DNA from 4 places in the Ureibacillus thermophilus genome. Region 2 is predicted to be linked to each of the others. Evidence: riboswitches for the same ligand, from Rfam matches in the RefSeq annotation. Region 2 holds a riboswitch; each other region holds the start of a gene.
The links. A riboswitch is a leader RNA that binds a small molecule or an ion and turns the genes downstream of it on or off. The one in region 2 is predicted to bind thiamine pyrophosphate.
Positions count from the first base shown of each region.

Region 1: linked by a shared signal. The riboswitch ahead of tenA (thiaminase II) and the one ahead of thiM (hydroxyethylthiazole kinase) in region 2 are both predicted to bind thiamine pyrophosphate.
Region 3: linked by a shared signal. The riboswitch ahead of thiC (phosphomethylpyrimidine synthase ThiC) and the one ahead of thiM (hydroxyethylthiazole kinase) in region 2 are both predicted to bind thiamine pyrophosphate.
Region 4: linked by a shared signal. The riboswitch ahead of thiT (energy-coupled thiamine transporter ThiT) and the one ahead of thiM (hydroxyethylthiazole kinase) in region 2 are both predicted to bind thiamine pyrophosphate.

Region 1 is NZ_CP036528.1:316,980-320,123, forward strand. Features, by position in the region: gene tenI (thiazole tautomerase TenI) at 1-561, opposite strand, end outside; gene tenA (thiaminase II) at 592-1,278, opposite strand; TPP riboswitch at 1,375-1,478, opposite strand; gene DKZ56_RS01465 (M23 family metallopeptidase) at 1,714-2,673, opposite strand; gene DKZ56_RS01470 (thioredoxin family protein) at 2,913-3,144, shown strand, end outside.
Region 2 is NZ_CP036528.1:2,017,058-2,020,201, reverse strand. Features, by position in the region: gene thiD (bifunctional hydroxymethylpyrimidine kinase/phosphomethylpyrimidine kinase) at 1-684, opposite strand, end outside; gene thiM (hydroxyethylthiazole kinase) at 681-1,433, opposite strand; TPP riboswitch at 1,511-1,613, opposite strand; TPP riboswitch at 1,686-1,788, opposite strand; gene DKZ56_RS09995 (reverse transcriptase-like protein) at 1,854-2,510, opposite strand; gene DKZ56_RS09990 (carbonic anhydrase) at 2,719-3,144, opposite strand, start outside.
Region 3 is NZ_CP036528.1:2,602,259-2,605,402, forward strand. Features, by position in the region: gene thiC (phosphomethylpyrimidine synthase ThiC) at 1-1,181, opposite strand, end outside; TPP riboswitch at 1,333-1,447, opposite strand; gene DKZ56_RS15775 (hypothetical protein) at 1,485-1,610, opposite strand; gene DKZ56_RS13000 (Hpt domain-containing protein) at 1,594-2,529, opposite strand; gene DKZ56_RS13005 (chemotaxis protein CheW) at 2,541-2,993, opposite strand.
Region 4 is NZ_CP036528.1:2,951,928-2,955,071, forward strand. Features, by position in the region: gene map (type I methionyl aminopeptidase) at 1-499, opposite strand, end outside; gene thiT (energy-coupled thiamine transporter ThiT) at 993-1,556, opposite strand; TPP riboswitch at 1,644-1,750, opposite strand; gene DKZ56_RS14975 (AAA family ATPase) at 1,813-3,144, opposite strand, start outside.

The DNA of each region.
Region 1 (3,144 bases), 1.3 Mb from region 2:
TTCTTTCGGTTGATTCGCAGAAAAAATGTAAGACATTACTGCAATGCCCTGCACTTTTTTCTCCAGTACTTTTACCGCATTGTCCGGCGTAATTCCACCGATGGCAATCACAGGAATCTTCACTTGTTCAACGATTTCACCAAGCGCATCCGTTCCCCTTCCTGCCATCCCCTTTTTGCTGTCCGTTTCAAATATATGGCCAAAGAAACAGTAATCCGCTCCCGATTTTTCGGCATTTTTTGCTTTTTCAATGGAATGGATGCTAACCCCTACTTTCATATGGGGATAAGCCGTTTTTACCTTCTCTGCCGGAAGTCCATTTCCCGGAAGATGGACATTCGGAATTCCGGTAAGCAGAGCAATATCAAGCCTGTCATTAATGACAAGTTTTTCTTTCGGCACCCCTGCATTTAACAACTCCTCTATTAAAGCGACAATCTCACCGGGTGGTTTATTTTTTTCACGGATATGAATGTAATCTACAACCGGGGAAATGGATATAATAATTTCCTTCAGCTCTCGGCTTTCCTTCTTTCCATCCGTAATTGCGTGCAGTTCCACTCAAACTACTTCCCTTCTCCTTCGCAGAAGTTATAGTTGCACTTTTTCATCCGTCGGCCACATTTGTTGGTGGTAAGCCATATCCCAAAACATATACTCAAATCGAGTTGTATTTAAAAAGATTTCTTCCAGCCGCAGAAGTTCAGATTCCTGCTTTCCTTCCGCCAATTGATTGAGCAAATCAAGGTTCCATTGTGCGGACTGGCCAAATTCTTCTGAACTGTACATTTTTACCCAATCCCCATATAATTCGTGTTCTTTTGCCCCCGGAATTTTCGCCAGTTCACATCCAATTTCCCAATAACTCCAAGCACAAGCAAAGTGCGCAGCTGCCAGTTCTGCGATGGAACCGTTTTGGGCAACTGCCAGCATGTAGTGGGTGTAAGCAAGACTTACCGGAGACGGTTTTGCCTCTTCCAGCTCTTTTTCCGTTATGCCAAATCGGCTGGCATATTTCCTATGCAATGCCATTTCATGATTCATCGTGTAATAAAGCAGGTTGGCAAATACCGTCATCACTTCTAGATTTGGTGCCTTCACTGCACCTAACGCAAACAATTTAGAATAATCAATCAAGTACAGATAATCTTGTATCATGTAAAAACGGAACTTGTTAGAATCCAGTGTTCCTGCTCCCAACTCTTTCACAAATGGATGTTCATGGTTTTTTCTCCAAGTGGATTGGTATTTTTCAAAAATTCGATCTGTAAATTTCATCGTTTTCCCCCATCCTTTAGGTTCATAAAAAAAACCGCTTCATTAAAGAAGCGGCTCTAAAACTCGAAACACAATCAATACAAAAATAGACAAAACGAGTCCCAGCAACCACTTCCCTTCGCTAGCATTACCTAGTGCAGGTTCAAAGGGTTGAGGCAATGCCTCTCTCAGCTAATGAATTAGCACCCCTAGTGATTAGTTTAATGCTATATGTAATTACAATCATTGTTACATGAATACAGAAAATTTTCAATAGTATAAAATTATTAATGGGATAAGAGATTTATTCAAACACTTGCAACTTTTGTGTTAACCCTTGCTGCCTCAGCTATCATCGAAAAGTTTTTGCTCCCATTCGGCAAATTCTTTCAGGTTTTACAAGAATACTTGCAATAACAAAAAAGTTGCCCTAGCGAATTGCACGCTAAAGCAACTTTATTTTTTCTCCTGCTTCGTTTGTTTTTCCCATTGCACAAGATACGGATATGGGTCAAAAGCCCATTCGGTCCTTCCATTAAATTTATACATGCCGTAATGCAAATGAGGAGGAAATTTGCCGCTTGTCCCTTCTTTGCCATAACCGGAGCTTCCGACGCCGCCAAGAATTGTTCCTGGTTCTACAATATCGCCCACTTTTAAATCTTTATTGTAATAGGCTAAATGGGCATAGTAGTGATACGTGTTATGATGATCCCGAATACCTACTCGCCAACCGCCAAATTGATTCCAACCCATTACTTCTACAACACCATAGGAAGTAGATAATACAGGTGTTCCATACCCTGCAAAAATATCTGTTCCTTCATGGATTCGTCTTCCTCCCCATCCCCTGCTGGCACCCCAAGTCCCCTTATAGCTGTAGTTATAGCCGCGGACTGGGAGGGGAAAAATATGCTTATCCAGCTGAATCGTATTGAAATGTTTATAAAGTTCATTTATGGTCATGATTTGATTAATGATTTTTTCATTTTTGTAATATTCCCATAAAGCATTCTTAAAATCTTCTTCCGATGGACCAAATTTTTCTAAATAGGATACCATTGTGAATAGTACGTCTTGATCGTCGTTTCGATCTGCTTTTCCATCGCCATTGCCATCATGACCATTTCCCCCAAAATATTGAATGGTAAATGGGGAAGTATCTTCTACATTCGGGTTGAATTCGCCAACCCAAAATTCATGGGAAAATTGGATGGCAATGGCACTGTCCCTCTTCGGAATATCTTTTCGCACCTCTTGAATATTTCGCTCATATTGGTCCACTGCCGCCAATCGATGCCATGGAACAAAGGGCGTTTCATAGGTTTTGTATAAGTGCATTCGTTCCTGATATATATTTTCTTTATTTTCGCTTGCATTTACATAAACCGGGAAAATATATAGACATACAAACATCAAAGTTAAAGAAAAAATGATTTTTCGGATGAATACCAAACCCCCTTTCCTCCTTAGAATATCCCGTTTTTTTGAAACCATGAGTTTTTTATAAACGAAAAATGAAAGCTTACTTCTGATACTAAGTCCGGGTAAACTCCTTCGAAATCCTCTCAAAAACCAGAGTAATTCCGTTTGTTTTGTAGCAAATAGTATGTTATGATACCTTTTAATAGAAATTTTATTTGGGGGAATACTAGATGCAATCACTACAATCCGTAGAACAATTTCATGAACTCAAAAACAAAGAACGGGTGATCTTTGTCTTTTCAGCAGATTGGTGCAAAGACTGCGTTTTCATTAAACCTTTTCTTCCTGCTATCGAAGAAAAATACGCCCAATATACCTTTGTACAAGTAGACCGGGATGAATATATCGATTTATGTGGCGAACTGGATGTGTTCGGCATCCCAAGTTTTATTGCCTACAATA
Region 2 (3,144 bases):
ATCTTTTACTGAAAAGCCCCTTCCTAAATAGGCGGTAATAGCAGCAGAAAAAGTGCATCCGGTTCCATGGGTATGTTTTGTATGAATTCTTTTTGATTTTAATTGAAAGGTTGAACCATCTTGGAAATAGATTCGATCCGTTGCAGTAGGCTCATCCATGTGGCCGCCTTTCATTACGACACATCCAACGCCAATGCTCAATAATTTTTCCGCTGCCTGTTTTATATCTTCTTCTGTATCGATTGCCATTCCGGTAATTGCTTCGGCTTCCGGTATGTTCGGGGTCACCACCGTTGCAATGGGAATCAGCTCCTTAATCATCGCTTGCACCGCATCCTCTTTTAATAATGCATGTCCCCCTTTTGCAATCATAACCGGATCCACAACGATTTGAATTTGTTGTTCCCGCAATTTTTTGGCAATCCTTTCGATGATCTCTTTGGAAAATAACATTCCTGTTTTTAAGGCTTTCACTTTCAAATCATCCAATACCGCATTCAATTGCTGCTCGACAAATTCTGGAGTTGCAGGAAAAATGCCGTGGACACCCAAAGTGTTTTGCGCCGTTAATGCGGTGATTACAGATGTACCAAAAACGTCCAGCTCCTGGAATGTTTTCAAGTCCGCCTGAATGCCCGCTCCTCCTCCGCTATCTGAACCAGCTATCGTCATAACGATATTCATATTGCTTCACCTCTTGAAATTTGGTGCAACCCATTTAATATCTCCACTTGGAAGGAACCTAGATATTTTTCTTTCGAAGCAAACTCCGCCACTTTTTTATAATCCATGAGTACATTCAAAATATTTTCATATGAGTCTCCTTCCAAACTTAATGCACCTGCACAAATGGCGCTTAATAAACAACCTGTTCCTGTCACTTGGGTCATCCATTCATGGCCGCCCGAAACAAAATCCGCTTTTTCCCCATCTGTTACAATATCTTCTTTTCCTGAAACCGCGACAATGGTTTTATACTTTTTAGCCACTTCCTTTGTGACAGAAAGAATGTCCATCTCTCCTTCCCCACTATCTACCCCTTTTGCTTGCCATTGAATTCCTGCAATCGCTGCCAATTCACCTGCATTGCAGCGAATCAAATCAAATTTTATTTCTTTCAATAGATTTTCCGTCACTTCTTTCCGGTATTTTGTAGCGCCAGCCCCTACAGGATCCAGCACAACGGGAATGTTTAACTTATTTGCTTTTTTCCCAGCTAAAAACATAGCTTCAACGGAATGTTTATTTAATGTTCCAATGTTGATTAACAACGCATTGGCAATGGAAGTCATGTCCTCCACATCCAATGGTTCATCGGACATTACTGGAGATGCGCCAATGGCAAGCAGTCCATTGGCGGTAAAATTCGTTACCACATCGTTTGTGATGCAATGAATTAAAGGATTTTTTTGACGGATTTTAAATAAACTCATCATTTCCACCCTTCCATTGGTTTTGTAATAAAAAATGCCCTTTTGCACAGCGCAAAAGAGCATTGAACAACCAACATGTGGTTCCATCCATTGCTCCCTACGGCAGTGCTAACTGCATCAGGTTCAAAGGGTTAGGTGAAATCACCTTCTCAGACCATTCGGCCACCCCTGCAATGTTCCAATTTCCATATGAAAATAAAAATCTCTCCATACATTGGAGAACAAAAAAACACAATACCACTCAAACGGAATAGTAAAGGCATTTTTGCTCCCTACGGCAGTACTAGCTGTATCAGGTTCAAAGGGTTAGGTGAAATCACCTTCTCAGACCATTCGGCCACCCCTGCAAAAATGAATCATATGAAATTGTTTTGAACATTATAACATAATCCATTGTTTCTTTTAAGAGAATAAAAATTTTTATTCTTTCAATTCGATTTTTCCGTCAATTTCGATGTCATGCAATGCTTGTGTTGCTAATCGATCCGCCTCTTCATTTTGCTTTCTTCCCACCAACTCAAAAACCGGTTTGATTCCTAATTGATTTAAACTTTCATCAATTTTATCCGCCCAATTGGACAGCTCTTTTTCATAAACAGGCCATTCTCCGCTTATTTGATTAATTACTACTTGTGAATCCCCCATAAAATGAACCGTTTGATGATGTACACCCAATGATTCCAATTCTTGAATAGAAAAATGAAGAGCTGCATATTCAGCTTCATTATTTGACGCAAGGCCATTTACTAATAAATTTTTTCTCCTACGAAATCTTTTTCCATTTTGTTCAAAATAGATGACACATCCTAAACCTGCCATGCGGCTTTCACGGTTAAAACCGCCGTCGAAATAAACGCATATGTTCGTCGGTTCAGTTTCCATTTCCGTTAAATATTTTTTTAATTCTTTGACCGTCCATGTTGAGTCATGTTCATCAATTAAGGTAATATTTTTGGCTCTACCGGTTTTCCTTAATTCTTCTGAAATGGCAAGAGCATGGGCGGGAGGGAGTTCATCCGAGCGGAAAGTAGTTTCAACATCTTTATAATCATAAATCCATTCTATTATTATTCTCAAAAAATATTCCTCCCTTTCCGGTTATCACATTCCTTAGTATCATCATTTCCCCTTTAATAATACTTCAAAAATAGCTTTCTTCTATTCTTATTCTTTTTCTGACTTACGAACGATGTTTTTTTATTTCAGAAGAATTTGGAAGATAATATTTTATCTGAGGCGTCTCAAAATGTTTTTTCAGACGCCCCTTAGCTATTTGAAACTATTATTACTGAACGGATAATTTGTATATGTCCCTGCCATTTATTGGCTGTAGCGGACGACTGTTATAGCCATAAACTTGATAAAATGAAGCAATTTGTTTGTTTGAAAAATCGATTGGAGATTCAAATACAATCCAATGAACACCTTCAGTACACGGAGGGGTAGTCAATGAGCCTGAATAGTAAAAGGCAGACCTTTGCTCAGGTATCAATGACAATAGATGAATAGATTCAATTTCCTTCTCCTTTAATCGATCATCCTGCAAAAAATTCCATAATTCTTCCACCATTTCGTTTTCTTTGCCTGCTTCAATCAAAACGCCAATGACCGCAATCTTTCCTTTATTATTTTTGTGCACAAGATGCAGTTCCATTTCATATCTTTGGTAATCGATTTGATGTTCGCTTGGCACATGGAAATGAAAAGAGTC
Region 3 (3,144 bases), 590 kb from region 2:
ATTTTATGCATCGGCACATGCCCTGGCCCTTCGATCATCACTTGCACATCATGCTTCCAAGCGATTTCCGTTAATTCTCCAAGCGTCTCCAATTCAGCAAACTGTGCTTCGTCATTCGCATCGGCAATCGAGCCTGGACGCAGCCCGTCTCCAAGCGATACTGCAATATCATACGTTTTCAAAATCTCGCATATTTCTTCAAAATGCGTGTATAAGAAGTTTTCTTCATGGTGGGCTAAACACCATTGCGCCATAATCGAGCCGCCGCGTGAAACAATGCCAGTCGTTCGGTTTACCGTCATCGGTATGTAACGAAGCAGCACCCCCGCGTGAATCGTAAAATAGTCCACCCCTTGTTCCGCTTGTTCGATGAGCGTATCACGGTAAATTTCCCACGTTAAGTCTTCAACGACGCCGTTCACTTTTTCAAGCGCTTGATAAATCGGAACCGTCCCGACAGGCACAGGGGAATTGCGAATAATATATTCTCGTGTCGCATGAATGTGTTTTCCCGTCGATAAGTCCATAATCGTGTCTGCTCCCCAGCGCACCGCCCAAAGCATTTTTTCGACTTCTTCTTCAATGGATGATGTGACTGCGGAATTACCAATATTCGCGTTAATTTTTACATGAAAACGACTCCCAATAATCATCGGTTCACTTTCCGGATGGTTAATATTCGAAGGAATAATCGCTCTGCCTTCGGCAACTTCTTGACGCACGATTTCCGGATCTATATTTTCGCGAATCGCAACAAATTCCATCTCCGGCGTAATAATCCCTCGTTTTGCGTAATGCATTTGTGTTACAGTTTTTCCTTTTTTTGCGCGCAGTGGTTTTCTCTCGAAAGGCAGAGTCATTTCTGATTGCTTCTCATTACGGAATCCGTTATCTTCCGGTTTCACTGGACGCCCCTCGTATTCTTCAACGTCGCCCCTTTCTAAAATCCAGCGTTTTCTTAGCGGCGGCAATCCTTTTTGAATGTCCGGCTGAAAATCAGGATCGGTGTAAGGACCGCTTGTGTCATAAACACGAACAGGTTCATTTTCGATGATTCCTGTTTCTGTCTTTGTTGGACTTAACGTAATTCCTCTCATCGGTACACGAATATCCGGTCTTGAACCTTCGACATACACTTTTTTACTCGCAGGAAATTGCATGAAAGATTTGATGTTTTGCATGTAACGCCTCTCCCTTAAAATAATGATTTAGGATCTGAAGTTACACCAAAACGCGGGGCGGAGATAGGAGAATATATGCGGAAATAAAAATCGGGTTCTCTAAGAGAACCCGATGGAACGCAAATAGCGAAACGTACGCAACAAACACATACACTCCCGCTATCTACTTCCCTACGCTGGTATAACCCAGATCAGGTTCAAAGGGTCAAAGAACTTAAGCGCGTTCTTTTCTCAGTCCAAGCTATTGGACTCCCCTAGTAGATAAGCGACAAACTTATTTAATTTTTCTTAATATTAACATACTTATGATGCAATGTAAATACGCTTCCTTATACGGTAAACCGGTTTAACATTGTTTGCATATTTTCTGCCATTTTGCTTAACGATGATGCCGATGAAGCAATTTCCTCCATCATCTTGTTTGGTCAATCACCAATTCCCCTACAAGATTCATTAAATATTCCAACCTCTCTACATCCACTCGAACCGTCGAAGAAATTTTCTTTTTTTGCTGGTTGGCCTTTTCTTTTTTATTAAATTTAGTTTCCTCTGTTTCACGCGGTTCTTTTTGGCTTGTCGATTCATCAAATATAGCTGTTTTTGAAATTTCTTTTAAGCTGCTTTGCTCAATCTCAGAAAGCTGGCTAATACATTCCAGCAGTTCTTCCTTCGTTCTCATAGTTAAAACTATGAAACACATATTTCCTTGAAAGATATCTTCATTTTCCATTACTTCAACACTTGGGAAAGTAGCAATGATTTCCCCTATTTCACTGATGGCATTTTGTATCAATAATGCCCTTACACTTTTCATTAAGGAATCTTTACATATCTGAATCTTAATTTCATAAGCGTTATGTCCAAGGATTAAACCATTGCGCAAAACATCTTTTTGATATTCATCTAATTCATACTCTTCCGTCAGTTGCACCTGCTCTAGTTTTGAATGATGTATCGCTTGATTTGTATGTAATGCCCCCAACTGTTTGATGAAAGGCTGTATATCCATATCATCCAAAGTTCCGTCAATGATTGATTCTTTCATGCGTCGAATTAAATCGATACAGTCGAATATAATGTTGATGATCGCAGGAGTGACTTGAATCTTCTTTTGCCGGATTTGATCAAAGATGTTTTCCAAATGATGGGTGCACTCTTTCATTTTTTCAAATCCCATGGATGCGGAAGAACCCTTTAATGTGTGAGCAGCTCTAAAAATATTTTCAATCGTCTTCACATTGTTTGGATCTTTTTCTAAATGAAGTATTTCTGCATCTAAAATTTGCAGCTGTTTGTCAACTTCATCTAAAAAAACACCTAAATAGTTCGATACATCAAATTCAGCCATAATTGCACCTTCTAACTAACATGATGGTTGTCATATAAAACTTTTTCCAGATTTAACACTCCGATGACTTGTTCCTTATGTTTTGCATAATAGATGACGATGTCTTCTTCTATTGTTTGATTATTCGAAACAGGCTCCACATGCTCTTCATCAAATTTTGTTACCATGTTGATTTTATCTACGAGCAGCCCAATATTTTCGTTTTTCCCTTGTACAATAACGATTCGGTTTTTCTTGTTTTTTTCAGGGGTAGGCAATTGAAAACGTTTATGTAAATTTACAATCGGAATGATATTTCCTCTTAGATTTATCACTCCCTCAATATATGGGTTGATGCCTGGTATGCTCGTAATGGACGGAACCCGCAAAATTTCAACGACCTCTTCAATAAAAAACGCGTATAATTGTTCGTTCAGTGAAAAAACGACAAACTGATTCCCATCAACTTGATCAAAACCTTTCATTTCAGTGCATCCTTTCTGGAGAAAATACATTATTATTTTGGGCCTATTTATTACTTTTGAGAATCAGAATTTATTCCTATCACCCTTATAATATGTATAGTAATAATTAACCAAAATACAATAAATATATATTCTAAAGACCTATAAAGAA
Region 4 (3,144 bases), 930 kb from region 2:
GCCCTGTTAAATTCATAATGACTTTTAATCCGTTTTCTTTTGCTTCCCTTTCAACCGCTTTTCCGATTTGGTTTAATCTTGAACCGGCTTTTACTTTCGTCATAGCCCGATCAAAAGCAGATTTCGCTACACGGCAAAGTTTTTCTTTTTCTTCATAGCCTTCTCCGACTACAAAAGAAATGCCCGTATCAGCAAAATAGCCATTTAGAGAACCAGAAACATCAATGTTGACTAAGTCACCTTCTTTAATCACTTTATTTCCAGGAATACCGTGGGCGACTTCATGATTGACACTGATACATGTATAGCCAGGGAAATCGTATTCCCCTTTAGGAGCTGAAAGGGCACCTGCCTCTTTAAACATACGGCCGGCAATTTCATCTAATTCTTTCGTTGTGATTCCTGGTTTTGTTGCCGCTTTCATTGCATCGCGAATCTCAGCGCAAATGCGGCCGATTTTTTTTAATGCTTCTAATTCTTCTTGTGTTTTGACAATCATGTAAAAGATCCTTTCTTCTATACAATTTCATTTTATAATATATCATATTCTATCAATCATTCGGGAATTCCTTGATTATTTTACACAATATCAGCAGAGAAATTGTTGAGATCATTGGAAAATCCTCAACAAAAAATGAAAAGAGGCTGGGACATAAACAAAAAATTAAAGGGGCAGTTGAAATAGTTTTGATAAAAAATTGATATAACGAAAAATTGATTGAAGTGACGGGGCAAGTTCCTGTCTCGCACGCTTAGTCGCAAAGCGGAGCAAGTTCAAGGAAGTAAATGCAAAGCTTTCCTGCGACGAGCCCTCTCGAGACCACGAGGAGCGAAGGAATGACTCAGAGGCGGGCCTGCGGAAAGCGTCCCCGGAAAGGAAATCAATTTTAATAACATATCAAAAAAACATCATTTTCTCTTTGGAGAAAATGATGTTTTTTTAGATTTGTCCCAACCTCATCTTTTATTGTAAAACTGTCTAATGACAGAGATTATTCATTTTCTCTTTTAATGAGTCGTGGGCTTGCTGTAAAGATGAATGCCGCTGCGATAGCTGTGATGACAATGGCAGGAAGCATATATGTGCCATTATAAACGATGGAGTAAATCCAAGCATTTTGCTCTCCTGCATATTCTTTAAAGAAAATAGCTCCTGCAAGTATATGGCAAATATAGCGTAATAGTCCACCCACTATTGTTCCGATGACAACATATATTGCAATTTTCTTTTTGTGGTTTGTCGCTACGCCATTTAATACTTGCTTTCTTACAATGGCGGCAAATCCAACAAAGGTAAAGGCAAAGACATAATCTAGGAGAGCTTGCGCCCAATGGACAATATACGGATTAATCGTCATATTTAGCAGTCCAACTAGCAAGCCTGTAATAAGCCCAGCTGATAGTCCCCAACGAATAGCGATTAAAATAATGGGCAGCATCACAAAACTTACAGAACCGCCTTGCGCCCAAATGGAAAATTTGATTTGGTCCAGCACGTAGCCAATGGCGGCAAACAAAGCAATCTCAATCATCCATAATAATTTTTTATTTCTCATTCTACATTCTCCTTTCTCTTCGTTACTGGAACGCGAGAGAAGGATAGAAAAGAAAAAAGCGTTCGGACAGATCCGAACGCATTTGTTTCGGTTTCTATCCCACATCCCTACGCAAGTACTAACTTACAGGTTCAAAGGGTTAGTGCAATACGGCACACTCTCAGCTGACTTCATCAGCACCCCTTGTGGTACACCTAAACTATTCTGTTGGGAACAATGCCATTGTATCAAATTATAAAAATATTTCAACACTTTATTATTTTAATAGAATGGTTGTTTTACTATAGCCTTCTTTTAATTTTTCCACGTGTAAAACAGCAGGCATTGCAGATTTTAACTCTTCCACATGAGATATAACCCCGATCATTCGTCCGGATTTTTGAAGTTCGATGAGCGTGTCGATTGCTTTCATTAAAGATTCTTCATCAAGGGAGCCAAATCCTTCATCGATAAACATTGTCTCAATATTGACATTTCCTTGGTAGCTTTGAATGACATCTGCCATCCCGAGCGCCAAACTTAAAGAGGCATTAAATTTCTCTCCGCCAGATAATGTTTTGACATCCCTTGTTTGCCCAGTATACGTATCATATACATCCAATCCTAACCCGCTTGCTCGTCCATAAGATTCTACCCGGTCTGAAACTTGCAAGTAATACTGGCCGTTTGATAAGTTTTTCAGGCGCAGATTGCTCGCTTCGGTAATAAGCTCCAAATAACCCATTTGCACGTAGCGTTCAAAGGAAATTTTTTTGCTGTTTTGTCCACGGAGCAAATTGTAAAGGTCGATGATTTGATTGGATTTCTCCTCCATCCGAAATATATCGCTTGCTACTTGCTCCAACTTTTCTGCAAAGTCAATGCAATGCTTTTCACAAGCTTTGGAATGATTTAAAGCGTCCAGAGCTTTTTCATAATTGGACTGAAGCACTTTCAACTCTCTTTCTGCTTCGGTTAAGTCCACCTTTTCTTTGCCTTTCAGCTTTTCTTCCCCTTCCCTCACTTGGGTTTCCAATGAATGAAGTTGTTTTGAATAATCTTCATATTGCTTTTGCAATGATTCTATTTTTTGCGGCGAAAGCTGGGCCTGCAAAAATTCTTCCGTTGAAGCAAATTGCGCTTCCTTAAGGGCAGATAGAAAAGCTTCTTTCACCTTTTGAACTTTTCTTTGAATATGGTCTGCTTGTTCCGTTGTTTGTTTAAATGCTTCTTCAACCGCTGCGATTTGTTTAGAAGCTTCCTGATATGCAATTTGCGCCCGCTCCCAAGATTCTTTTAACTGACCTTTTAGACGGATGGCTTCTTGCAATGCGGTTTTCAATTGAGAAAGATCATGGATTTCTTCAGGAATGGATTTTTTTTGCTGCTCAAGTATTGTTTTTTCCTTCGTATATTTTTCATGGACTTCATTATATTTTTGTGCACTTTCCTTTTGAAGCTTCTCAACCTGCTCTTTTGCTTCCTGCAGCCTTTTTAGGTGTTTTTTGCTGGAGGAGAGCTCTTCTTTTTGTCCTTCCACTACTTTTACCTTGTTTTGAATGGTTTGCAATTCATTAATGAATTTCTCTTCTTCAGCAATCGGTGCATT